DNA from 4 places in the Streptomyces sp. NPDC041970 genome. Region 2 is predicted to be linked to each of the others. Evidence: riboswitches for the same ligand, from Rfam matches in the RefSeq annotation. Region 2 holds a riboswitch; each other region holds the start of a gene.
The links. Region 2 has a riboswitch for cyclic di-AMP ahead of ACZ6EJ_RS26075 (M23 family metallopeptidase). Riboswitches for the same ligand answer to the same signal wherever they lie in the genome.
Positions count from the first base shown of each region.

Region 1: it holds a riboswitch for cyclic di-AMP, as region 2 does, so the genes downstream of both, ACZ6EJ_RS00425 (M23 family metallopeptidase) here and ACZ6EJ_RS26075 (M23 family metallopeptidase) in region 2, are expected to answer to the same signal.
Region 3: it holds a riboswitch for cyclic di-AMP, as region 2 does, so the genes downstream of both, ACZ6EJ_RS12710 (transglycosylase SLT domain-containing protein) here and ACZ6EJ_RS26075 (M23 family metallopeptidase) in region 2, are expected to answer to the same signal.
Region 4: it holds a riboswitch for cyclic di-AMP, as region 2 does, so the genes downstream of both, ACZ6EJ_RS21615 (transglycosylase family protein) here and ACZ6EJ_RS26075 (M23 family metallopeptidase) in region 2, are expected to answer to the same signal.

Region 1 is NZ_JBVJCD010000001.1:88,967-94,472, reverse strand. Features, by position in the region: gene ACZ6EJ_RS00425 (M23 family metallopeptidase) at 46-969, opposite strand; cyclic di-AMP (ydaO/yuaA leader) riboswitch at 973-1,133, opposite strand; gene ACZ6EJ_RS00420 (tyrosine-protein phosphatase) at 1,589-2,401, shown strand; gene ACZ6EJ_RS00415 (DUF6126 family protein) at 2,421-2,594, opposite strand; gene ACZ6EJ_RS00410 (helix-turn-helix domain-containing protein) at 2,659-3,267, opposite strand; gene ACZ6EJ_RS00405 (aspartate aminotransferase family protein) at 3,327-4,724, opposite strand; gene hpnH (adenosyl-hopene transferase HpnH) at 4,855-5,506, opposite strand, start outside.
Region 2 is NZ_JBVJCD010000081.1:16,945-22,450, forward strand. Features, by position in the region: gene trmB (tRNA (guanosine(46)-N7)-methyltransferase TrmB) at 1-371, shown strand, start outside; gene ACZ6EJ_RS26070 (PrsW family intramembrane metalloprotease) at 550-2,100, shown strand; gene ACZ6EJ_RS26075 (M23 family metallopeptidase) at 2,200-3,234, opposite strand; cyclic di-AMP (ydaO/yuaA leader) riboswitch at 3,246-3,398, opposite strand; gene ACZ6EJ_RS26080 (PP2C family protein-serine/threonine phosphatase) at 3,625-4,821, opposite strand; gene ACZ6EJ_RS26085 (MerR family transcriptional regulator) at 4,990-5,506, opposite strand, start outside.
Region 3 is NZ_JBVJCD010000019.1:66,129-71,634, forward strand. Features, by position in the region: gene ACZ6EJ_RS12700 (hypothetical protein) at 1-171, shown strand, start outside; gene ACZ6EJ_RS12705 (FAD-dependent oxidoreductase) at 544-1,932, opposite strand; cyclic di-AMP (ydaO/yuaA leader) riboswitch at 2,415-2,570, shown strand; gene ACZ6EJ_RS12710 (transglycosylase SLT domain-containing protein) at 2,574-3,299, shown strand; gene ACZ6EJ_RS12715 (UbiA family prenyltransferase) at 3,433-4,311, opposite strand; gene ACZ6EJ_RS12720 (type III polyketide synthase) at 4,429-5,481, shown strand.
Region 4 is NZ_JBVJCD010000049.1:20,091-25,596, reverse strand. Features, by position in the region: gene ACZ6EJ_RS21620 (transglycosylase family protein) at 1-161, shown strand, start outside; cyclic di-AMP (ydaO/yuaA leader) riboswitch at 740-921, shown strand; gene ACZ6EJ_RS21615 (transglycosylase family protein) at 927-1,646, shown strand; gene eno (phosphopyruvate hydratase) at 1,953-3,233, shown strand; gene ACZ6EJ_RS21605 (FtsB family cell division protein) at 3,338-3,808, shown strand; gene ACZ6EJ_RS21600 (DUF501 domain-containing protein) at 3,880-4,470, shown strand; gene ACZ6EJ_RS21595 (Ppx/GppA phosphatase family protein) at 4,467-5,411, shown strand; gene ACZ6EJ_RS21590 (hypothetical protein) at 5,494-5,506, shown strand, end outside.

The DNA of each region.
Region 1 (5,506 bases), on a different contig from region 2:
GCCGCAGCGCACCGCCCCTCGGACCGCTCACGGCCGCCGCTCGGCTCAGACCGAGACGCCGTGCTGGCGCAGGTACGCGATCGGGTCGACGTCCGAGCCGTAGCTCGGGCCGGTGCGGACCTCGAAGTGCAGGTGCGGGCCGGTCGAGTTGCCGGTGGAGCCGGAGAGCCCGATCTGCTGGCCGCCCGAGACGGTCTGGCCGACGGAGACGTTCAGCGAGGACTGGTGGGCGTACTGGGAGTACATGCCGTCCTCGTGCTGGATGACGACCTCGTTGCCGTACGAACCGCTCCAGCCGGCCGAGACCACGGTGCCGGGGCCGATGGCGCGGATCGGGGTGCCGGAGGCGGCCTGGAAGTCCGCGCCGGTGTGGTAGCCGCTGGACCAGCTGGAGCCGGAGGCGCGGTACTGGGTGGTGACGTTGGCGGAGGCCAGCGGGGTGGTCCAGCCGGAGCCGGTCGCCTCCGAGGAGCCGGTGGGCGCCGAGTCGTCGGCCGAGGCGGTCTCCGCCTGCGGGGCGGCGGCCTTCGGGGCCTTCTTCGGAGCGGCCTCGGGCGCCGGGGCGGCCTTCTTCGGAGCGGCCTCGGGGGCCGGGGCGGCCTTCTTGGCGCCCAGCGTCAGCTTCATGCCGGGGAAGATCAGACCGGGGTTCTCGCCGACGGTGGAGCGGTTGTCCTGGTACAGCTTCTGCCAGCCGCCCTTGATCCGGTGCTCGGCCGCGATCTTGGACAGGTAGTCGCCCCGGACGACGGAGTACGTCCGGGGAACGTCCCGCGAGGCGGCGGGAGCGGCCTGCGGAGCGGTGTGCGCCACGGCCACCGCGGCGGCGGGCTGCGCGGCCGGGGCGGCCTGCGCTCCGGTGGCGGCGACGAACGGGAGGGCGATCGCGGCCCCGCCGGTCCCGGCGGCGAGGACGCCGCGGGAGATCGGGCCGGACTTCGGTCGACGGTGCTTACCCTGTGCGGGCATGGGGCTTTTCCTCTCCGGCGCCTACGAGGTGAGCTGTCGGGTTCGGGCTGGAGATGCCCGGTCGCCGTCGGCGACTTCACCCCGAGCCGGTCCGGATCTCTCCGGGGTCGGCGGCTTACCTGGGTCCCCCGCTCCTGCCACGCGTGAGTGGGTGGGTGGAATTCCGGGCGGCGGCAGGATTAGGCGGTCCGCCCGGATCGACGGTGACCGTAAACGAGTCAGGACGCACGGAACAAGCCGCCGGTTGCACCGGACATTCACCGGTGCGAGCGCGCTCCGGAATTCCCGTCACACTCCGTGGATTAAGGATCTTGACTTTCCGCGCGGGAAACGGGAAAAGGACGAGGCATGATCGCCACAGACCGTCACGGATATGATCCCGCTCACCCACCTGATTCCATCTCCCCCATTAGCGGGGCATGTTCTACGAAATGCAGCAATACGGACATAGCTCGGCCGCCCCTGTCGACGGGGCGTCAGATGTGCCGGCGCGGCGCGCGGCGCACCGCTTCCGTTCCGGCGCGTTCGCCCGCCCCGCCTCCCCGGAAGCGATGTCGTATCGTCACGGGAGCGCGAGCGCCGACGAGCCGCGCCGCCGCCAGAGACGCCAGGAGCCCCCGTGACGCAGCAGGTGCCGCAGGTCCCGCCGACCGAGACCGCTCTGACCGGAGTCCGGAACTTCCGCGACGTGGGCGGGCTGCCCACCGCGGACGGGCGGCGCACCGCGTTCGGCAGGCTCTACCGCAGCGGCCACCTGGCGCACGCCACCGCCGAGGACACGGCCTTTCTCGCCGGGCTCGGCCTGCACACGGTGTTCGACTTCCGCAATGCCGCCGACCACCGGCTCGACGGGTACGACGTCGAGCTGCCCGGTGTCCGCAATGTCAGCATTCCGCTCTCGGACCCGGCCGACGGCGCCGAGTTCTGGCGGCTGGTGCGCGACGGGAACATCGAGCAGCTCCGATCCGTCCTCGCGGGCGGGCGGGGCGCCGAGCGCATGGTCCGGATGTACCGCGCGATGATCGAGGAGCGCACCGCCGAGCACAGCCGGGTCCTGCACGCGCTGGCCGAGGACAGCGTGCCCGCGCTGATGCACTGCGCGGCGGGCAAGGACCGGGCCGGCCTCGCGATAGCGGTCGCGCTGCTGGCGGTCGGCGTCGAACGGGAGGCGATCGAGGAGGACTACCTCAAGTCCAACGAGGCGCACCGCCGGTACCGGGTGCGGCGCGCCGACACCTCCGGGGCCGGACTGTCCCCGGAGGTGATGGAGCTGCTGAACCCGCTCTTCGGGGCGCGGCCCGCCTACCTCGCGGCGGCCTTCGCGAGGATCGAGGAGCTGTGGGGCACGACGGACCGCTACCTCTCCGAGGGGCTGGAGCTCTCCCCCCGCACCCGCGAGCGGCTCCGCGAACGGCTGCTCGACCAGGAGTGAGCCGGGGCGCGGCGCGAGGTCACTCGCCGCCGGCCACCACGAAGAGCAGGTAGAGGAAGGCGGCGATGACGTGGCCGGCCACCAGGTAGGCGAAGAGGCGGATCACGACGCCGCGCGGCATACGGCGCTCCTGCGGGTCCTCGTTCGGACGGCGGCCGGGGCCGAGTGGGTCGTAGTGCTCGGAATCGGACATGGGGGTCCTCTCTGCCGGCCGCACGGCCGGGACGGACGAAGGGGGCGGCGGACGGGACGGCCCGTCAGCGCGCGGGGAGGCCGCTGCCCGCGCAGAGGTCGCCGACGGGGGCCTGCAGCAGGGTGTGGACGAACAGCAGCTCCGCGCCGCAGCGGTCGGTCGCCGCGATCCGGTGCGGTGTGAGCGAGTCGAAGTGGGCGCTGTCACCGGGGCCGAGGTCGTGCACGGTGTCGCCGAGCCCGACCCGCAGCCGCCCCTCCAGGACGTGCAGCCATTCCTCGCCGGGGTGGACCCGGACCAGGTCGCCCTGGGCGCCGTACGGCACCCGGACGCGCAGCGCCTGCATCGCCCGACCGGACCCGCCGGCCCGCCGGTACATCCAGCCGTCGGCCTCCGCACCCTCGAAGCCGCCGCCCCGGATGATCGCCTCGCGTCCGGGCGGCTGCTCGCCGAGCAGTTCCGAGACCGTCGTACCGTAGACGCGGGCCAGTCCCAGCAGCATCGGCAGCGAGGGCTGCCTGCGCCCCGTCTCCAGCCGGGAGAGGTGGGCCGGGGAGAGGCCGGCCCGCCGCGCGGCGGCCTCCAGGGTGAGGCCGCGGCCGCGGCGCAGGTCGCGCAGGCGGGGTGCGACGCCGGGCAGCTCGTCCGGCGCCCCGCCGTCCGGAGGGTTCATGGCTCCATTGGGCCAGGAACTTTCCCCTTGGGCAAATTCCTTGCCTCTCAGGCAAGGTCTCAGCGGTTGGCGACGGCCTGCCGCACGAGCGTCCGGCCGAAGTCCCACATCAGCCCGCCGCCGTCGTGCGCGTCGTCCATGACGGCGGTGAACGCCGTCACGAACCGGTCGACCTCGGCCTCCTTGATGATCAGCGGGGGGATCAGCTTGATCACTTCCAGGTGGTCGCCGGAGACCTGGGTGAGGATGCGGTGCCGGCGCAGCAGCGGGACCACGACCATCTGGGCGAAGAGCCCCTTGCGGGCCGCCTGGAGCATGGTCCAGCGGCCGCGGAGCCGCAACGTGGACGGCCGGCCGAACTCGATGCCGATCATGAGTCCGCGCCCGCGCACCTCGTGCAGCAGCTCGTAGCGGTCCACCAGCGCCGCCAGCCGCTCGCGCAGCAGGTCGCCGGTGCGGCGGGCGTTGGCGACGGTCTCCTCCTCCTCCATCACCGCGAGGACGGCCAGCCCCGCCGCCATCGCCTGGGCGTTGGAGCCGAAGCTGGCGGAGTGGACGAGGACCCGGTCCATCGAGGAGTACACCCGCCGGAAGATCCAGTCCTTGCCGAGCGTCGCCCCGACGGGCACATAGCCGCCGGACAGGGCCTTGGCGACGCACACGAGGTCGGGTTCCACGCCTTCCTCGTGCTGGTACGCGTAGAAGTCGCCGGTCCGCCCGAGGCCGGTCTGCACCTCGTCCGCGATCAGCAGGGCCTTGTGGCGGTGCAGCTCCTCCTGCGCCTGCCGCAGGAAGCCGGGCGGCGCGGCGTTCACGCCCTTGCCCTGGACGGGCTCGACGATGAGGGCCGCGACGTCGCCGCGCCCCAGTTCGCGGCGGAGCGCGTCCAGGTCGCCGAGCGGGATCGCCGTGTCGGGCAGCAGCGGGGCGAAGCCGTCGCGGAAGCCGGCCTCCCCGTTGACCGAGAGCGAGCCGGTGGTCAGTCCGTGGAAGGCGTGCTCGCAGTAGAGGACCCGCGGTTTCCCGGTGGCGCGGCGGGCGAACTTCAGCGCCGTCTCGACCGCTTCCGTGCCGCTGTTGCCGAAGAAGACGCGGTCCAGGTGGGGGCTGTGGGCGAGGAGCCTCTCGGCCAGCAGGCCGGGCAGCGGCTGGCAGTCGAACCGGGTGAGGTCGGCGAGCTGGGCGTCCAGCACGTCGTGCAGCGCCCGGCGCACCACCGGGTGGTGGCGGCCCAGGCCCATGACGCCGAACCCGGCGAGCATGTCGAGGTAGTCGTTGCCCTCCGCGTCCCAGAAGTACGCGCCCTCGGCCCGCTCGTAGACCTTGTCGAAGCCGATGGTCCGCAACATGCGCGGCAGTTGGTGGTTGAGGTGGCGTGTGTGCAGGTCGTACCGTTCCCCCCCGCGCTCGGCGAGGAGTCGTGCCAGGTCGAACCCCTTTGATCCGTCGTCCGTCATCGCGCGCCCTTCCCCTTCGTGGTGGTCCGGCGCCGCGGTGCGCCGTGCGGCCGGGTCGGCGCCCCGGCTCGCGGAGCGGGCGGCGGCCCGGAGCGGGCCCCGGACCGCCCGTCCGGCTCGGTTCAGCCCGTCACCGGCCGCCGCCGACGGTCTCCCGCACCGCGCGCAGGGACTCCTTCAGCGACCCCATGGTGGCGAGCACCGCCGTGGGCTCGTAGCCGCAGTGCGCCATGCAGTTCGCGCAGCGCGGGTCCTTGCCCCGGCCGTAGGCGTTCCAGTCGGTCTCCTCGACGAGCTGCCGGTACGTCGGCACGTAGCCGTCGCTCATCAGGTAGCAGGGGCGCTGCCAGCCGAAGAGCGAGTAGTTCGGGATCGCCCACGCGGTGCACGGGAAGTCCGCCTCGCCCTCCAGGAAGTCCAGGAAGAGGGGCGAGTGGTTGAGCCGCCAGCGGGCCCGGTTGCCGCCCGCGAACGCCTTCTTGAACAGTGCGCGGGTCTGCTCGACGCCCAGGAAGTGCTCCTGGTCGGGCGCTTTCTCGTACGCGTACGCGGGCGAGATCATCATCTCGTCGACCTGGAGGTCGTCGTTGAGGTAGTCGAGCACCTCGATGACGGTCTGCGGGGTGTCGGTGTTGAAGAAGGTGGAATTGGTGGTGACGCGGAATCCGCGCCGCTTGGCCTCCTTCATCGCGGCGACGGCCTCGTCGAAGACGCCTTCCTTGGCGACCGATTCGTCGTGCCGCTCGCGCAGTCCGTCGATGTGCACGGCGAAGGCGAAATAC
Region 2 (5,506 bases):
GGGTGGCCAACGGCGACGCGGTCATCCTGCTCCGCGAGATGCTGCCCCCCGCCTCCCTCGACGGCCTGCGGGTCTTCTTCCCCGACCCGTGGCCCAAGGCGCGGCACCACAAGCGGCGGCTGATCCAGCCGGAGTTCCTGGACCTGGCGGCCCCCCGGCTGAAGCCCGGCGCGATCCTCCACTGCGCGACCGACTGGGAGCCGTACGCGGAGCAGATGCTCGACGTGCTCACCGCGCACCCCCTCTTCGAGAACACCGCGGCCGACGGCGGTTACGCCCCGCGCCCCGCGTTCCGCCCGCTCACCCGGTTCGAGGGGCAGGGGCTGGACAAGGGACACGTCGTCCACGACCTGCTGTTCGCCCGCGTCTGACGCCCGGTCGCGGCAGCCGTCCGTCCGGCGCGGGCCCGCCGGGGGCGTCCCGGCCGGCGCGCGGTCGCGGGGCGCGCCTGGACGCGCACGCGCCGGAGGACCGTCCAACGCGCCCTCACGGAAGGCGTCCGAGCCGACGGCGGGCTCGGATGTCAGTCCTTCTCGCTAAGGTCGAGTGGTGTCCGACGGTTCTGTACAGCATCGACAGGTGCGGCCGGCTGTCCCGGTCCTCCACGAGCAGCGGCTCGACGAGGTCCTGGGCCCCGCGCCGGAGCGCGGCCAGTGGCGCTACCGGCCGCGCCGCGTCGGCATGGTGTGGCGCAGCAAGGCGTTCCGCGCCGGGGCGGTGGTCGTCGCGCTCGTGCTGTGCGGGCTGGTGATCCTGGCCCTCGTGCGGGAGCAGACCGGCCCCGAGGGGTTCCTGGTCGGTCTCGGGCTCGCCCTGCTGCCGGTGCCGCTGCTGATGGCCGCCTTCCGCTGGCTGGACCGGGTCGAGCCGGGGCCCTGGCGGAATCTGCTGTTCTCCTTCGCCTGGGGCGCGTGTGCGGCCGCGCTCGTCGCGATCATCGCCAACTCCTTCGCGACGCGCTGGATAGCCACCGCGACCGCCGACCCGGCGAGCGCCGGCACCCTGGGGGCGACCGTCATCGCCCCGGTCGTGGAGGAGAGCGCGAAGGCCGCCGCCGTGCTGCTGATCTTCCTGTTCCGCAGAAGGGAGTTCAGCGGGGTGGTGGACGGGATCGTCGTCGCCGGGTTCACCGCGACGGGCTTCGCGTTCACCGAGAACATCCTCTATCTGGGCAACGCGTTCGGCGAGGACCAGCAGGTGGGCAGCTCCGGGCTCGCGTCGGTGACGGCGGGGACGTTCTTCGTGCGCATCGTCATGTCGCCTTTCGCGCACCCCCTGTTCACGGTCCTCACCGGCCTCGGTTTCGGCTTCGCGGCCGTCAGCGACCGCCGCCACCGGGTCCGCCGGATCGCCCTGCCGCTGCTCGGCCTGCTGCTGGCGATGGGCCTGCACGCCCTGTGGAACGGTTCGTCGGTCTTCGGCCCGTACGCCTTCTACGCGGTGTACGGCACCGTGATGGTCCCGGCGTTCGGGCTGGTGACCTGGTTGGCGGTCTGGTCGCGCCAACGCGAGTTGCGCACCCTCGCCGCCGAGCTGCCCGCGTACGCCGCCGCCGGCTGGCTCGCCCCCGACGAACCGACGGCGCTCTCCTCCATGCGGGCCCGCGGCCTCGCCCGCGACCTGGCCCGCCACTGGCAGCGGGACCGGAGCCGGGGCCGGTCCGCGGCGCGCGCGGTCGCGGAGTACGAGTCGTTCGCGACGTCCCTGGCCGGGCTGCGCCGCCGGGCCCGCCACGGCGCGGTGGGCGCGGACTTCGCCGCGCGGGAGCGCGAGCTGCTGCACCACCTCTGGCAGCGCCGCGCCGTCGCCGCCCCGGCCCTCACCCACGCCGCCCGCCTCACGGCCCGCCCGCGCTCCCACCGCCGAGCCCCGTTCCCGTACGCGAGCGGATACGGAAGCGGACACGGGCCCGGAGGAATCGGGTCCGGCTACGGAAGCGGGCCCGGTCACGGGTACGGCCACGGCGCCCACGCCCGACCGCCCGGTCCCGCCCACGCGGCCCCGCTCCCGCACCAGCCCCCGTACGCCGGACCCCCCGGCCGGGGCCCGCACCCCCCGTACGGCGACGCGCCGCACACCCACCGCCGCACACCGCGGTAGCGGGCGGCGCCCCGCACAGGGTCCGGGGAACGCGCGAGGCCTCCCGGTCCGGGGCGCTCGGCGGGAGCGCCCGGACCGGGAGGCCCGGTTCTCGACGGGTCAGACCGGCAGGCCCTTGCTGTTCAGCCAGGCCCTCGGGTCCATCGCGGAGCCGCCCGCGGTGCGGACCTCCAGGTGGAGGTGGACGCCGGTCACGTTGCCGCTGTCGCCCATGCGGCCGATCGTCTGGCCGGTGGTGACCCGCTGCCCGACCGACACCTCGATCGAGGCCTGGTGGGCGTACCAGATCTCCGTGCCGTCATCGAGCCGGAGGACCGTGCGGTAGCCGTACGCGCCGGAGTAGCCGGCCGACGTGATCGTGCCGCTGTGCACGGCCTTGAGCGGAGCACCGGCCGACCCGGCGAAGTCGAGGCCGGTGTGCCGGCCGGAGGACCACAGCGCACCGGACTGCCCGTAGGTCGAGGTGATCGTGTAGGAGGCGGTGGGCAGGGAGTAGCTGGCGGCGAGCCTGGTGAGGCGCTCGGCCTCCGCCTTCCGCTCCGCCGCTTCCCTCGCCGCCTTCTTCTCCGCGGCGGCCTTGGCCTCGGCCTCGTCCTGCTGCTTCTTCGCCTCGGCGGCGGCCTTCTCGGCCGCGGCGGCCTCGGCGGCGGCCTTCGCCTCGGCGTCGGCGCTGGCCTGCTGCTGCTCGGCCTGCTGGAGGATGCGGGCGCGCAGCGCCTCGCCCGCGTCGGTGGCGCCCCCCTCGGCCTCCGCGGTGGTGATGCCGGCGGTGGTGAGCGGTGCGGTCGCGACGACCGGGGCGCTGCCCGTCTCCGTGGACATGAGGGCGCCGACACCGGGAAGGGACTTGGCGTCGGGGAGATTGTCCGCGATCGAATCGGGAAGGGTGATGGAGACCGGCGGCTTGCTCTGGGCGGTGGCCATGCCTCCCGCGCCGACGGCCGCGATGACGCCGACCCCGAGGACGGTGGAGCTGCGGGCCAGACCGCGCTGCTTGGCCACGCGGTGCTTGCCGCGCACCGGACGGATGGACTCCGCGGTGGGGTTCCACTCCTCCCGAGACCGCTCCGCGCCTCCGAAGTCGTCGGGGGCGAAGGGTGACAGCGCCTCAGGGGCAGGCTGGTTGGACGCCACGTGGGCGCACTCCTTTCCTTCCTTCTCGCCTACCGGGTTAGCTGACGGGTTCGGAGCAGGAAGGTCTCCTACGGGCCCCTCCGCCTCTCACGAGACGCAGGTGTCCGATTCACCCCATGAAGGTGGTTCCCCGGTTCCCTTGCGGAATTCGGCGCTCGCGCACGGTGCCGCCTCTGTCGACGGCTGGGACGACCGCGCTGCGTTATCGAACGTTAATAGACACCGGGCCCCGATTCCAAGCCGTCCCTGTTGATCATTAACGGACTCGGCGGGGATGTACGGGTCACAAGCGGGTGGAATCGGGCGACTTGACCAGGGCTCAGCCACACCACTTTTTCTGACGGTATGTCAAATGTTATGCGTAGCGGCGCGCTCCGACTACGCACCGTGTCAACCCTTCGCGCCCTTTCCCCGCCCCACGATCTTCACCGTGGTCCGCGGCACCGGCTGCCCCTCCGCCGGCCGGGCGACCGCGAGCAGCGCCAGGTCGTCCGTGGCCCGCCCCCCGGTGTGCAGCCGCACGTCGTCGGTCAGCGCCGACAACAGCTCCTCCGGCCCCGGAAAGATCCGGCCGCGCAGCCGGGCCGCCGGATCGTAGAAGTTCCCGTACGCGTCACGGGCCTCCGACAGCCCGTCCGTGAAGGCCAGCAGGGTCGACCCCGCGGGCATCGCCCACTCGTCGGACCGGTCCGGCCACACCCCCAGGTCCATCCCCAGCGGCAGCGCCGGCGCGGAGGGCGCGAGCACCTCCACCGCGCCGTCCGCGTGCAGCAGGATCGGCTCGGGGTGCCCGCGGTTGACCAGGCGCAGAGCGGCCGATCCGGGCGGGATCTCGGCCAGCACCGCGGTGATGAACCCCTCCATCACGTCCAGGCCGTACCGCCGCGTCCCCTCACGGGCCAGCGCACGCTCCAACCGCTGCGCGACGCCCTCCAACGCCTGCTCCTGCTCGGCGGCCTCCCGGAACGCCCCGATGATCACCGCCACCGCCTCGACGGCGTCCAGCCCCTTGCCGCGTACGTCCCCGACCACCAGGCGTACGCCGTACGGGGTGTCCGCGACCGCGAACAGGTCGCCGCCCACGAACTCGTCCGCCTGCGCCGCCTCGTACCGCGCGGCCACCTGGAGCCCGCCGATCCGCTCGGCCGGCGTCGGCAGCACCGCCCGCATGGCGGTCTCCGCGATGACCCGCGCCGAGGCCAACTGCTCGTTGCCGCGCCGCACGACCCCGTTGATGACGAGGGCCAGCACCGCCGCGGTGAGCACCGTGACCATCTCGATGACCGGGACCACCTGCGTGGAGACCCCGTCGAGGAACCGCATCACGGTGACCGCGAGGAGCGCGGCCACCCCCGTGCGGACGGTCCTGGGCCGGGAGAAGAACGGCGCGGCGATCAGCGGGGCCGCGACGAACAGGGGGACGGCCGTGAAGTTGGGCGGGGTCAGCTCGTCGAAGACCAGCCCGCCCACGATGAGCAGGGCCGGCAGCATCCGGACGAACCGCCGGGTGACCTGGGAGCCGGACGTCCCTGCGGCCTCGGGGGCTCCGAACAGAGCCCGCCCGAGTGCCCCGGTGTTCCCGGTCATGCCCCCGCCCCGCTCCTTGGCCAACCCCACCTGTCCACTCCTGCCCGGTCCACCCACGGCTGCGGACGGTACCGCTCCCCGTCCAGGCTTCCCGGAGCCGCGCCGAGCGGCGACTCCTCATCGGCCGAATAGGGGGAGCGGAAGGCGGAAGCCCCCCGACCTCCGTGGTCAGTCGGAGAGCCGGCGTTCCGCGTAGACCGTCAGTGCGTCCCTCACGAAGGCGGCGGTGCCGTCTCCGTAGCGATCGTAGTTCTTTCCGAACCGCGGATCGGCGACATACATCCCGCCGAGCCCGATCACGTACGCACGGCTCGGCTCCTTCGTCGCCGACAGCCACGCGCAGTGGCGCCGCGCGATGTCCTGCGCCTCGGCGCCGTCCGCCGCGAGACCGGCCTCCCGCGCCCGCCCGTAGTCGCGGGCGATGGCCTCGTGCTCCGCCAGGAACGCCTTCCTGCGCTCCGGCCCGAGCGAACGCCACCACCGGTCGCCCTCCTCGTACGCCTCCCGACCCCAGCGCTCGCCCACCTCCTGCTCGTACACCGTGTGGTCGAAGCCGTCGAACACTTCATCGGCCATGAGTTCCGTCCCCTCCAGCGTCCTGTGGAGAGTGGTCCGCACCGAGGCGATCTGCCGCCCGATGCGCGCCTGCTCCTGTTCGAGCAGCCGTAGATGCGCCCGCAACGCC
Region 3 (5,506 bases), on a different contig from region 2:
ATCGACACCTCCCACCCGGAGGTCGGCTCCACCGACATCGACCTGTACTCCGTGGGCCGCGACGGCCGGACGGTGACCGTCGTCGCCTGGGGGCAGATGGGCGAGCTGGACGGCGCGCCGCTGGACGGGTTCAGGGAGACGACGCGCACCGCCGTCGCCAAGCTGCGCTGACCCCGCCCCGAGGCGTCGCACCGGTCCGCCGATGTGCGGCGCCACCGGGGGAGGGAGCGTCCCTGCCGTGTGACCCGGCACGACGCGGACCGGTTCGCCCCGCCCTCGCGAAGCGGCGCCGGGACCGGGGCGGAGGAGAGGAGGAGACCGGCCGCTCGCAGGACGAGCTGGCCCTCGTCCTGGCGCAGGCCGTGGTCGGCGCGGTCGAGGCGGGCGGGGGCCACGCGGGAGGGGTGTTCCTGCGCACCGGTGCGCCCGGGCAGTCGCGCCTCGCGCGCTCGCCGGACTGCCGACCGGGCTGCTGCGGCCCTGGTGGCGGATGCATTCCCCGCCGGCCCCCGCCGGGTCGCCGGGCGGGGGCCGTACGGCCGATCAGGCCTCGGGGCCCGCGGCCGGGGCGACCGCGCCGGAGGCCTCCAGCATCGCCTCCCGCTCCACGACCTTGATCCGCTCGCGGCCCTGGGCCGCGCCGAGCGCCTGCTCGTGCGCGTCGAGGCGGTGCCAGCCCTCCCAGGTGGTGTAGCGGACGCCACGGTCCGCCAGGAACGCCTCGACGGCGTCCGGAGCGGGCTGCGCGGGCTCGGGCAGCCGGCCGGCCGCGCGGTCCTCCAGCAGGCAGGCCACCGTCTCGTTGGCGTCGCCCTTGGTGTGGCCGATCAGGCCGATCGGGCCGCGCTTGATCCACCCCGTCACGTAGACCGAGGCCATGTGCTCCCCGCCGGAGACGACCCGGCCCGCCTCGTGCGGAACGGTGCCGGAGGCCACGTCGAAGGGCAGCTTGGGCAGCTCCTCGGAGTAGTAGCCGACGGCGCGGTAGACGCTCTGCACGTCCCAGTCGGTGAACGCGCCGGTGCCCCGGACGTTGCCGGTGCCGTCCAGCTCGGTGCGCTCGGTCCGCAGCCCGACGACCTTGCCGTCCTCGCCCAGCACCTCCACCGGGGACTCGAAGAAGTGCAGGAACAGCTTGTGCGGGCGGTCGCCGACATCGCGGATCGCCCAGTTCTCCAGGGTGGAGGCGACCATGTTGGCCTGCTTGTTGGCCCGCCGGGTGTCGATGGAGCCCTGGTCGTAGTCGATGTCCTCGGGGTTGACGATGACCTCGATGTTGGGGGAGTGGTCCAGCTCCCGCAGCTCCATCGGGCTGAACTTGGCCTGGGCCGGACCGCGCCGCCCGAACACGTGCACCTCCAGCGCCTTGTTCGCCTTGAGGCCCTGGTACACGTTGTCCGGGATCTCGGTGGGCAGCAGCTCGTCGGCCGTCTTGGCGAGGATGCGGGCCACGTCCAGCGCCACGTTCCCGACGCCCAGCACGGCGACCTTCTCCGCGGTGAGCGGCCAGGTGCGCGGGACCTCGGGGTGCCCGTCGTACCAGGAGACGAACTCGGCGGCGCCGTAGGAGCCCTCCAGCTCGATGCCGGGGATGTCCAGGGCCCGGTCGGCCTCGGCGCCGGTGGAGAAGATCACCGCGTCGTAGAACGACCGCAGGTCGTCCAGGCCGATGTCGTGGGGGTAGTCGACGTTGCCGAAGAGCCGGATCTGCGGCTTGTCCAGCACCTGGTGCAGCGCCTTGACGATGCCCTTGATCCGCGGGTGGTCGGGGGCCACCCCGTACCGGATCAGGCCGAAGGGCGCGGGCATCCGCTCGAACAGGTCGATCGACACCCCCGGCTCCTGGCAGACCTCGGATTTGAGCAGCGCGTCCGCAGCGTAGATGCCGGCGGGGCCGGCTCCGACGATGGCGACGCGGACGGGGCGTGTCATGGCGTGGGGTTCCTTCGGGGCGGGCGAACGCGGGCAGGTAGAGCGTACGTCGAGGTAAGGGTGGGCTTACCAGCTCCTCCGCACACCGTAAGCGATCGCCCGGCGGGCCCCTCGACCGGCCCTCCCGCAGATGCCCGATAGGTCCGCTTTGTGGTGTAGATATGGCTGATCTGCCTTTTTTGTACTGTTTATCCGTAACAGAGGTATTGGGGCACTTAGACCTTATGTCTGCTCCCATTTCGGGCGGAGCCGGAGCGAGTGGCGAGCATCACCCCGCAGGGTCCGGACGGGAAAGCGGAAGGAACGGTTTCCGTACGCACGGGGAAAGTTGACGCGGCGACGGCACGGAATCGATCGGGAATTCCGTCATTCGATCTTGTCGGCGCACGGCCGGACGGAATGCGGAGCTTGTTTCGTCCGGCGTTTCTCGCCTACGGTCACCGTCAATCCGGACGGAACGCCTAATCCTGCCGCCGTCCGGGAATCCGAACTCACTCACCGCACGGCAGGAGCGGGGGACCCAGGTAAGTCGCCGATCCGGTCGCCGGAACGGCTAGGGGTGAAGTCGCACACCGTGCGGCCAGACATCTCCCGTCTGAACCCGACAGCTCACCCCGTAGGCGCCGGAGAGGAAAAACCCCATGCCCGCACTGGGTAAGCACCGCCGTTCCCTGTCCGCGTCACTGAGCCGCGGCCTCCTCGCCGCGACCGCCGGCGGAGCCGTTCTCGCCCTTCCGGTGATCGGCGCCGCCACCGCCGTCGCGGCGCCCGCCGCCCCGGTGGATTCCGCGGTGCAGGCCGCCCCCGCCAAACATTCCGTGGTGCTCGGCGAAACCCTTTCCAAGATCGCCCGCGAGTATTCCGTCAGCGGCGGTTGGAAAGAGCTGTACGAAGGAAATCGGAAGGCCGTCGGCGACAATCCCGATCTTCTTCGGCCGGGCACCGTGCTGACCATCGGAGCCGAGGCCGCCCCCACCGCCGCCCGCACCGCGAGCGCGGACCGGGCCGACCGCTCGGAGCGGACCGCCCTCGCACCGGTCGCGTACACGAACGACCTCGACGGCTGGATCAGGGAGTCGCTGGCGATCATGGCCGAACACGGCATCCCCGGCAGCTACGAGGGCATCCACCGCAACATCATGCGCGAGTCCTCCGGCAACCCGGCCGCCGTCAACAACTGGGACTCCAACGCGGTCAAGGGCACCCCGTCCAAGGGCCTGCTCCAGGTCATCGACCCCACGTTCCAGGCCTACCACGTGCCGGGCACCTCGACCGACAGCTACGACCCGGTCGCCAACATCACCGCCGCGTGCAACTACGCCGCGGACCGGTACGGCTCCATCGACAACGTCTTCGGCGCGTACTGACCCCCGCCGCCCGCGCATGACGAAGGGGCCCGGACCGCGCGGTCCGGGCCCCTTCGCCGTCGCACGCGCCGGGCCGGTCACCCCCCTGGGCGCCGTACGATCCTGGCCGGAACCCGCCCGCGCCGGACCCCGGTCACGCCGCGCCCGCCCCCCGGACCAGCAGCAGCGCCAGGTCCACCGCCGCCGCGGCCACCGCACCGCCCAGCGCCGCCTTGCGCCACCGCCGGCCGAGCGCCGGGCCCGCCACCGCCGCCGCGCCCGCCATCCCCAGCGCCGCCGCCCCCCACACGTCCGGCGGACCGGGCGGCCCCAGGGCCAGCACGCCCGCGGCCGCCAGGAGCGGCGCGGGCAGCAGCAGCCGGGTCCCCGCGGCGCCCAGCCGGTGCGGCAGCCCTCGGACACCGGCCGCCCGGTCCGAGGCGATGTCCGGGAGCGTGTCGGCCAGATGGGCCGCGAAGCCCAGCAGCGCCCCGGCCGCCACCACCCACCACCGGGGCGCGGGACCGCCGGGCAGCGCGAGCGCGACGGCCGCGGGCAGCGCCCCGAACGCGACCGCGTACGGCAGCCAGGACCAGGCGGTCGCCTTGAGCCGCAGGTTGTAGAGCCAGGCGGCCGCGACCGCGGTCAGGTGCACCGTACCGGCGAGGACGCCGCAGGCCAGCGAGAGCACCGCGCACAGGGCGAGCGCGGCCGCGGCAGCCGCCCACACCGTGCCCACCCCCACCGTTCCGTCGGCCGCGGGCTTCCCCCGGCGACCGGCGCGCGCGTCGCGCCGGGCGTCGTACGCGTCGTTGCACCAGCCCACCGAGAGCTGCCCGCACAGCACCGCCGCCGTGACCAGGGCCGACCGCGGCCCGCCGAGACCGGAACCGAGGGCGAGGGCGCAGGCGAGCGCCGTCACCGCGGCCGCCGGGCCCGGATGGCAGGCCAGCGCCAACGCCCCGACCGCCCCGCGCCCCGCCGTTCCCGACGGCCCCGTCCCGACCCCGCTGACCGCGTCCGTGGCGTCCATCGGGCGATCGTAGGCGCCTGGCGCACCGTCACCACCGCGACCGGCCCGGTCTTCCCCGTAGATTCGACGATCGCGGGGGCAGGATGAGGACATGACGTCCTCGAAGCAGGAGCCCGGATGAGCCGCATCGCCGCGGTGCACGGGGCTCTGCCCCCGCACCGACACACCCAGCGCGAGGTCACCGACATGGTGGCCCGCACCTGCCTGCCGCCCGGCGCCGACCGCCGCGTCCTGGACCGGCTCCACGCCAACGCCCGCGTCCGCACCCGGCACACCGTGCTCCCGCTGGACGGCTACCGCGAACTCGACGGCTTCGGCGCGGCCAACGACGTCTTCGTGCGGTCCTCCGTCGACCTCGGCGCGCAGGCCGTGCGCGGCGCGCTGCGGTCGGCCGGGCTCCGCCCCGCCGACGTGGACCTGCTGATCTTCACCTCCGTCACCGGCGTCGCCGCCCCCTCCGTCGACGCCCGGCTGGTGGCCCGACTGGGCCTGCGCCCCGACGTCAAACGGCTGCCCGTCTTCGGACTCGGCTGCGTCGCCGGAGCCGCCGGGGTCGCCCGGCTCCACGACTACCTGATCGGCCACCCCGACGACGTCGCCGTGCTGCTCTCGGTCGAACTCTGCTCGCTCACCTTCCAGCGCGGGGACGCGACACCCGCCAACCTGGTGGCGACCGCGCTGTTCGGCGACGGGGCGGCGGCGGTGGCCGCCGTCGGGGCGGGCCGGGCCGCCACCGGACCCGAGGTCCTGGCCACCCGCAGCCGGATGTACCCGGACACCGAGCACGTCATGGGCTGGTCCATCGGCGCCAGCGGGTTCACCGTCGTCCTGGACCCGGCGGTGCCCGACGTCGTCCGCCGCTACCTCGCCGACGACGTGGAGGAGTTCCTCGCCGAACACGGCCTCAAGCCGAAGGACATCGCCCACTGGGTCTGCCATCCAGGCGGCCCCAAGGTGCTGGAGACCGTCCAGGAGGTCCTCGACCTGCCCGACGGCGCGCTCGACGTCACCTGGCGCTCCCTGGCCGACATCGGCAACCTGTCCTCCTCCTCGGTCCTGCACGTCCTGCGCGACACGCTCGAACAGCGCCGGCCGGAGCCGGGCTCCCCCGGACTGCTGCTGGCCATGGGACCGGGGTTCTGCTGCGAACTGGTGCTCCTGCGCTGGTAGGACGGAGAGACCCGATGGACCGCAC
Region 4 (5,506 bases), on a different contig from region 2:
GCGAGCTGCCCGGCGGCTGGAGCGGCCTGTACGCGACCAACAAGGACGTCATCGGCTCCGACCCGGACCTGATCCTGCCCGGCCAGAGCCTGGACCTGGGCCTGGGTCAGCAGGCGGAGCGGGACGAGCGGGAGAGCGCCGGAGCGCCCGCCGCCGACTGACGTACCGAGGGGCCTGTGCGACCCCTGTGCGCGCCCTGTGCGGGGCCCGACGCGGTTTCCGCGCGGGCCCCGTCCGCGTATCGGCGCACCTCCGCGCGCGTGAGCCCGCGCACGCTCCCGTACGGAAGCCCGAGGGCCCCTCGTACGGGAAACCCGCGCGCCCGCGCACGCTGCAAGAGCCCCCTACGGGCGCGTGCACGCGCCCTCACGCGTGAGCCCGCGCGCGGAAGCCCGAGAGCCTCTCGTGCGGGAGCGCGCAACCGCCCCCGCCCAGCTCCCCGCGCGGGTTCCCCAGGGCGAAAAGCCGGGAAAATCCCCGGCAGTTCACCAGCCTATGTCCGCTTTTGCGTAAGTGAGACATGGATCTCTTTGCCTCAACTGGCCGATTCCGTCCGGCGGGTCCGCCCAGATCGCCTCCGACCTGCGGAAACGACCCGTCAGTGCGGGGAGCTAAGTGGCGATTGCCGTGTATGTCCATCTTTGAATGTCGGGGTTGCCTGTGTTTACGGTCGGAACCGCTCGCACCGCGGGCCCCGTCGACCGTCACGCCGAATCCTGCCGTCGGTCGAAGGGAACAGACGCGTAAAGCGCCGTAGGCAGGAGCGGGGGACCCAGGTAGGCCGCCGGGTCCGGACGCCTCGTCGAAGGACGGGGACGGACGGGACCGGCTAGGGGTGAAGACGTGCGCAAGGTCGCGCGTCCGGGCAACTCATCAGCCCGAACCCGACAGCTCACCTCGTAGGCGTCGGTGAGGAGATACGTTCCATGCTGCTGAACAGCAAGGGCAAGCACCGCCGCCCGTCCAAGGCCGTCCGCGTCGCCACTCTGGCGGGTGTCGCCGGCGCCGCCGTCGCCATGCCGCTGATGGGCGCGACCGGCGCCTCCGCCGCCTCCGTCGAGACCTGGGACGCCGTCGCCCAGTGCGAGTCCGGCGGCAACTGGTCCATCAACACCGGCAACGGCTACTACGGCGGGCTGCAGTTCTCGCAGTCGAGCTGGGCCGCCGCCGGCGGTACGCAGTACGCCTCGCGCGCCGACCTGGCCTCCAAGGACCAGCAGATCGCCACCGCCGAGAAGCTGCTCGACATGCAGGGTCCGGGCGCCTGGGCCTGCGCCGGAGCGGGCGGCCTCACCAACGACGGTGTGGACCCCGGTGTGAACGCCGGCTCCGGCCAGTCCGAGAAGTCGACCGAGCAGGCGCAGCCGCGGCAGGCGCAGCCCGAGCGCCGGGCCGAGCAGCCCACCACGCGCAGCGAGCAGCGCACCGCTCCGCGGGCCGAGAGCAAGAAGACCGTCACCACCCCGACCGGCGAGAAGGTCAAGAAGGGCGACGGCGAGTACGAGGTCAAGGCCGGCGACACCCTGAGCACCATCGCTCAGAAGGAAGGCGTCAAGGGCGGCTGGAGCAAGCTCTTCCAGCTCAACGACGACATCGTCGAGGAAGCCGACCTGATCTTCCCCGGTCAGCAGCTCCACCTGAAGTAACCGGAGTCTCTCCTCCCCGGAGGGAGGGGTCCGGCGGTCCCTCCCTCGCACGGCCCCCCGGCCCGGCGCGCTCTCCCCCGTGCGCGCCGGGCCGGGGTCGTGGTGAGGGGGCGGGCGGTCCGTTCACCTCTTGTCGTTACCGCCCGGTAGGTTCCAGGGATTCGTCCCGTCATGAGGGTCCTTGGGTGCTTTTTCGTCCCAGGAGTCGGGCGGTCGGCCGACGGAGAGGGCCGCGCCGGTTAGGCTCGTGTCGCAAGGCCACCGTGACCCTGCACAACCAGTGTCATTCCCAGAAGGAGATGCCTCGTGCCGTCCATCGACGTCGTCGTAGCCAGGGAAATCCTCGACTCACGGGGGAACCCCACGGTCGAGGTCGAGGTCGGCCTCGACGACGGCAGCACCGGTCGTGCTGCTGTTCCGTCCGGCGCCTCCACCGGTGCGTTCGAGGCCATCGAGCTTCGTGACGGCGACCCCAACCGCTACCAGGGCAAGGGCGTGGAGAAGGCCGTCCTCGCCGTCATCGAGCAGATCGGCCCGGAGCTGGTCGGGTACGACGCCACCGAGCAGCGCCTGATCGACCAGGCGATGTTCGACCTGGACGCCACCGAGAACAAGGCCTCGCTCGGCGCCAACGCCATCCTCGGCGTCTCGCTCGCCGTCGCGCACGCCGCCTCCGAGGCGTCCGACCTGCCGCTCTTCCGCTACCTCGGCGGCCCGAACGCGCACCTGCTGCCCGTTCCGATGATGAACATCCTCAACGGCGGGTCGCACGCCGACTCCAACGTGGATATCCAGGAGTTCATGATCGCGCCGATCGGCGCGGAGTCCTTCTCCGAGGCCCTGCGCTGGGGCGCGGAGATCTACCACACCCTGAAGAAGGTCCTCAAGACCAAGGGCCTGTCCACCGGACTCGGCGACGAGGGCGGCTTCGCCCCGAACCTGGAGTCCAACCGCGCCGCCCTGGACCTCATCGTCGAGGCCATCAAGGAAGCCGGCTACGTCCCCGGCCGCGATGTCGCGCTCGCGCTCGACGTGGCCGCGTCCGAGTTCTACAAGGACGGCGTCTACGAGTTCGAGGGCAAGTCCCGCTCGGCCGCCGAGATGACCGAGTACTACGAGGAGCTCGTCTCCGCCTACCCGCTGGTCTCCATCGAGGACCCGCTGTACGAGGACGACTGGGCCGGCTGGAAGGTCATCACCGACCGCCTGGGCGCCAAGGTCCAGATCGTCGGCGACGACCTCTTCGTCACCAACCCGGAGCGCCTGGCCCGCGGCATCGAGGAGGGCTCCGCCAACGCCCTGCTCGTCAAGGTCAACCAGATCGGTTCGCTGACCGAGACCCTGGACGCCGTCGAGCTGGCCCAGCGCAACGGCTTCAAGTGCATGATGTCGCACCGCTCCGGCGAGACCGAGGACGTCACCATCGCCGACCTCGCCGTCGCCGTGAACTGCGGCCAGATCAAGACCGGCGCCCCGGCCCGCTCGGACCGCGTCGCCAAGTACAACCAGCTCCTGCGCATCGAGGAGATCCTCGACGACGCCGCGGTGTACGCGGGACGCTCCGCGTTCCCGCGCTTCAAGGGCTGATCCGGGCGGCCCGTTCCGGGCCGAGGGCATAGCCTCCGTCCGTCCCCGCACTCGGTCCCGTACCGTGTGCGGGGACGGACGTGCGTAACGGGGAGGCGGGAGACATGGCCGGGAAGGACCGCGACCGGTTCTCCACCTCGACCAGGCTGCGGCTGCTCGGGGAGCAGACCGCGGCACGGGTGTACCGCTCCCAGAGCCGCCGCCAGGACCGCCGCTCCCGGCTGACCGGCCGGGCCGCGTTCCTGGCGCTGGTCGTCTGCTCCCTGGTGGTGGCGCTCGCCTACCCGATGCGGCAGTACGTCTCCCAGCGCGACGACATCGCGGAGCAGGAGCGGCTCGCGGAGCAGGCCGAGCGGCGCACCGAGGAGCTGCGGGACGAGAAGGCCCGCCTCCAGGACGACGCCTACATCATGCGCCTGGCCCGCCGCCACCTCCATTACGTGCGGCCCGGCGAGATCGGCTACACCGTGGCCGACCCCGACGCGGCCGAGGACCGCCGCGGAGAGCCGGGGGAGAACGACCGCCCCTGGCACTCGAACCTCTGGGACGGCGTCGACGGCGCCGACCGCGACTGACCCGACCGCACGTCCACCCGCACCCACCCGCACGCATCTCTCACGAGCTTTCGAGCAGAACCAAGGCAGGCATGGAAACGCCCCCTCCGCAGACCGAGTCCACCCCGCCCACCGACGCGGACATCGCCGCGTTCGAGCAGCAGCTCGGCCGGCCGCCGCGCGGACTGCGCGCCATCGCGCACCGCTGCCCCTGCGGCAACCCGGACGTGGTGGAGACCCAGCCCCGTCTGGAGGACGGCACGCCGTTCCCGACGACGTACTACCTGACCTGCCCCCGCGCGGCCTCGGCGATCGGCACGCTGGAGGCCAACGGGGTCATGAAGGAGATGACGGCCCGGCTGGAGTCCGACCCGGAGCTGGCCGCCGCCTACCGCGCCGCGCACGAGGACTACATCGCCCGCCGCGACGCCATCGAGGTCCTGGAGGGGTTCCCGAGCGCGGGCGGGATGCCGGACCGGGTGAAGTGCCTGCACGTCCTGGTCGGCCACTCGCTGGCCGCCGGGCCCGGCGTGAACCCGCTGGGCGACGAGGCCATCGCGCTGCTGCCCGAGTGGTGGGCCAAGGGCCCGTGCGTCACCCCGTGCGTACCGACGGGCGAGGACGGGGAGGGCCGCTTCGCCGCCCGCCCCCTCGACGGGTCCGCCGAGGGGGAGCAGGCGTGACGCGGGTGGCCGCCGTCGACTGCGGTACGAACTCCATCCGGCTGCTCGTCGCCGACGCGGACCCGGCCACCGGCGCCTTCACCGAGCTGGACCGGCGGATGACGATCGTCCGTCTCGGCCAGGACGTCGACCGCACCGGCCGGCTCGCCCCCGAGGCGCTGGAGCGGACGTTCGCGGCCTGCCGCGAGTACGCCGCCGCGATCGAGGAGCTGGGCGCGGAACGCGTCCGCTTCGTCGCCACCTCCGCCTCCCGCGACGCCGAGAACAGCGACGCGTTCGTCCGGGGCGTACGGGACATCCTGGGCGTCGAGCCCGAGGTGATCAGCGGCGACCAGGAGGCCCAGCTCTCCTTCGACGGCGCGACCAAGGAGCTGACCGGCGACGACGGCCTCGCGACGCCGTACCTCGTCGTCGACATCGGCGGCGGCTCCACCGAGTTCGTCCTCGGCTCCCGTACGGTCGACGCCGCCCGCTCCGTCGACGTCGGCTGCGTCCGCATGACCGAACGCCACCTGGTGGCGGACGGGGCCCCCGTGGACCCGCCCACGCCCGAGCGGATCGCCGCGATCCGCGCGGACGTGGAAGCCGCCCTCGACACCGTCGAGCAGACCGTCCCGCTCACCGGGGCGGGCAGCCTCGTCGGCCTCGCCGGCACGGTCACCACGGTCGCCGCCATCGCGTTGGACCTCGCGGAGTACGACTCCGAGGCCATCCACCACTCCCGCGTCTCCCTCGCCCAGGTCCGCGCGATCACCGACCGCCTGCTCACCTCCACCCACGAGGAGCGCGCGACGATCGGCGCGATGCACCCCGGCCGGGTCGACGTGATCGGCGCGGGGGTGCTCGTCCTGCTCGCGGTGATGGAGCGGACGGGAGCGCGGGAGGTCGTCGTGAGCGAGCACGACATCCTGGACGGCATCGCCTGGAGCGCCGCGGGCTGACCGGCCCTGACCACCGGCGGAGCGCGCGGTGGTGGACGCACGGGTGACGCCGTCGGACGCGGCGTCCCGCGGAGGGCGGAGGGTGGCTTCGGCAT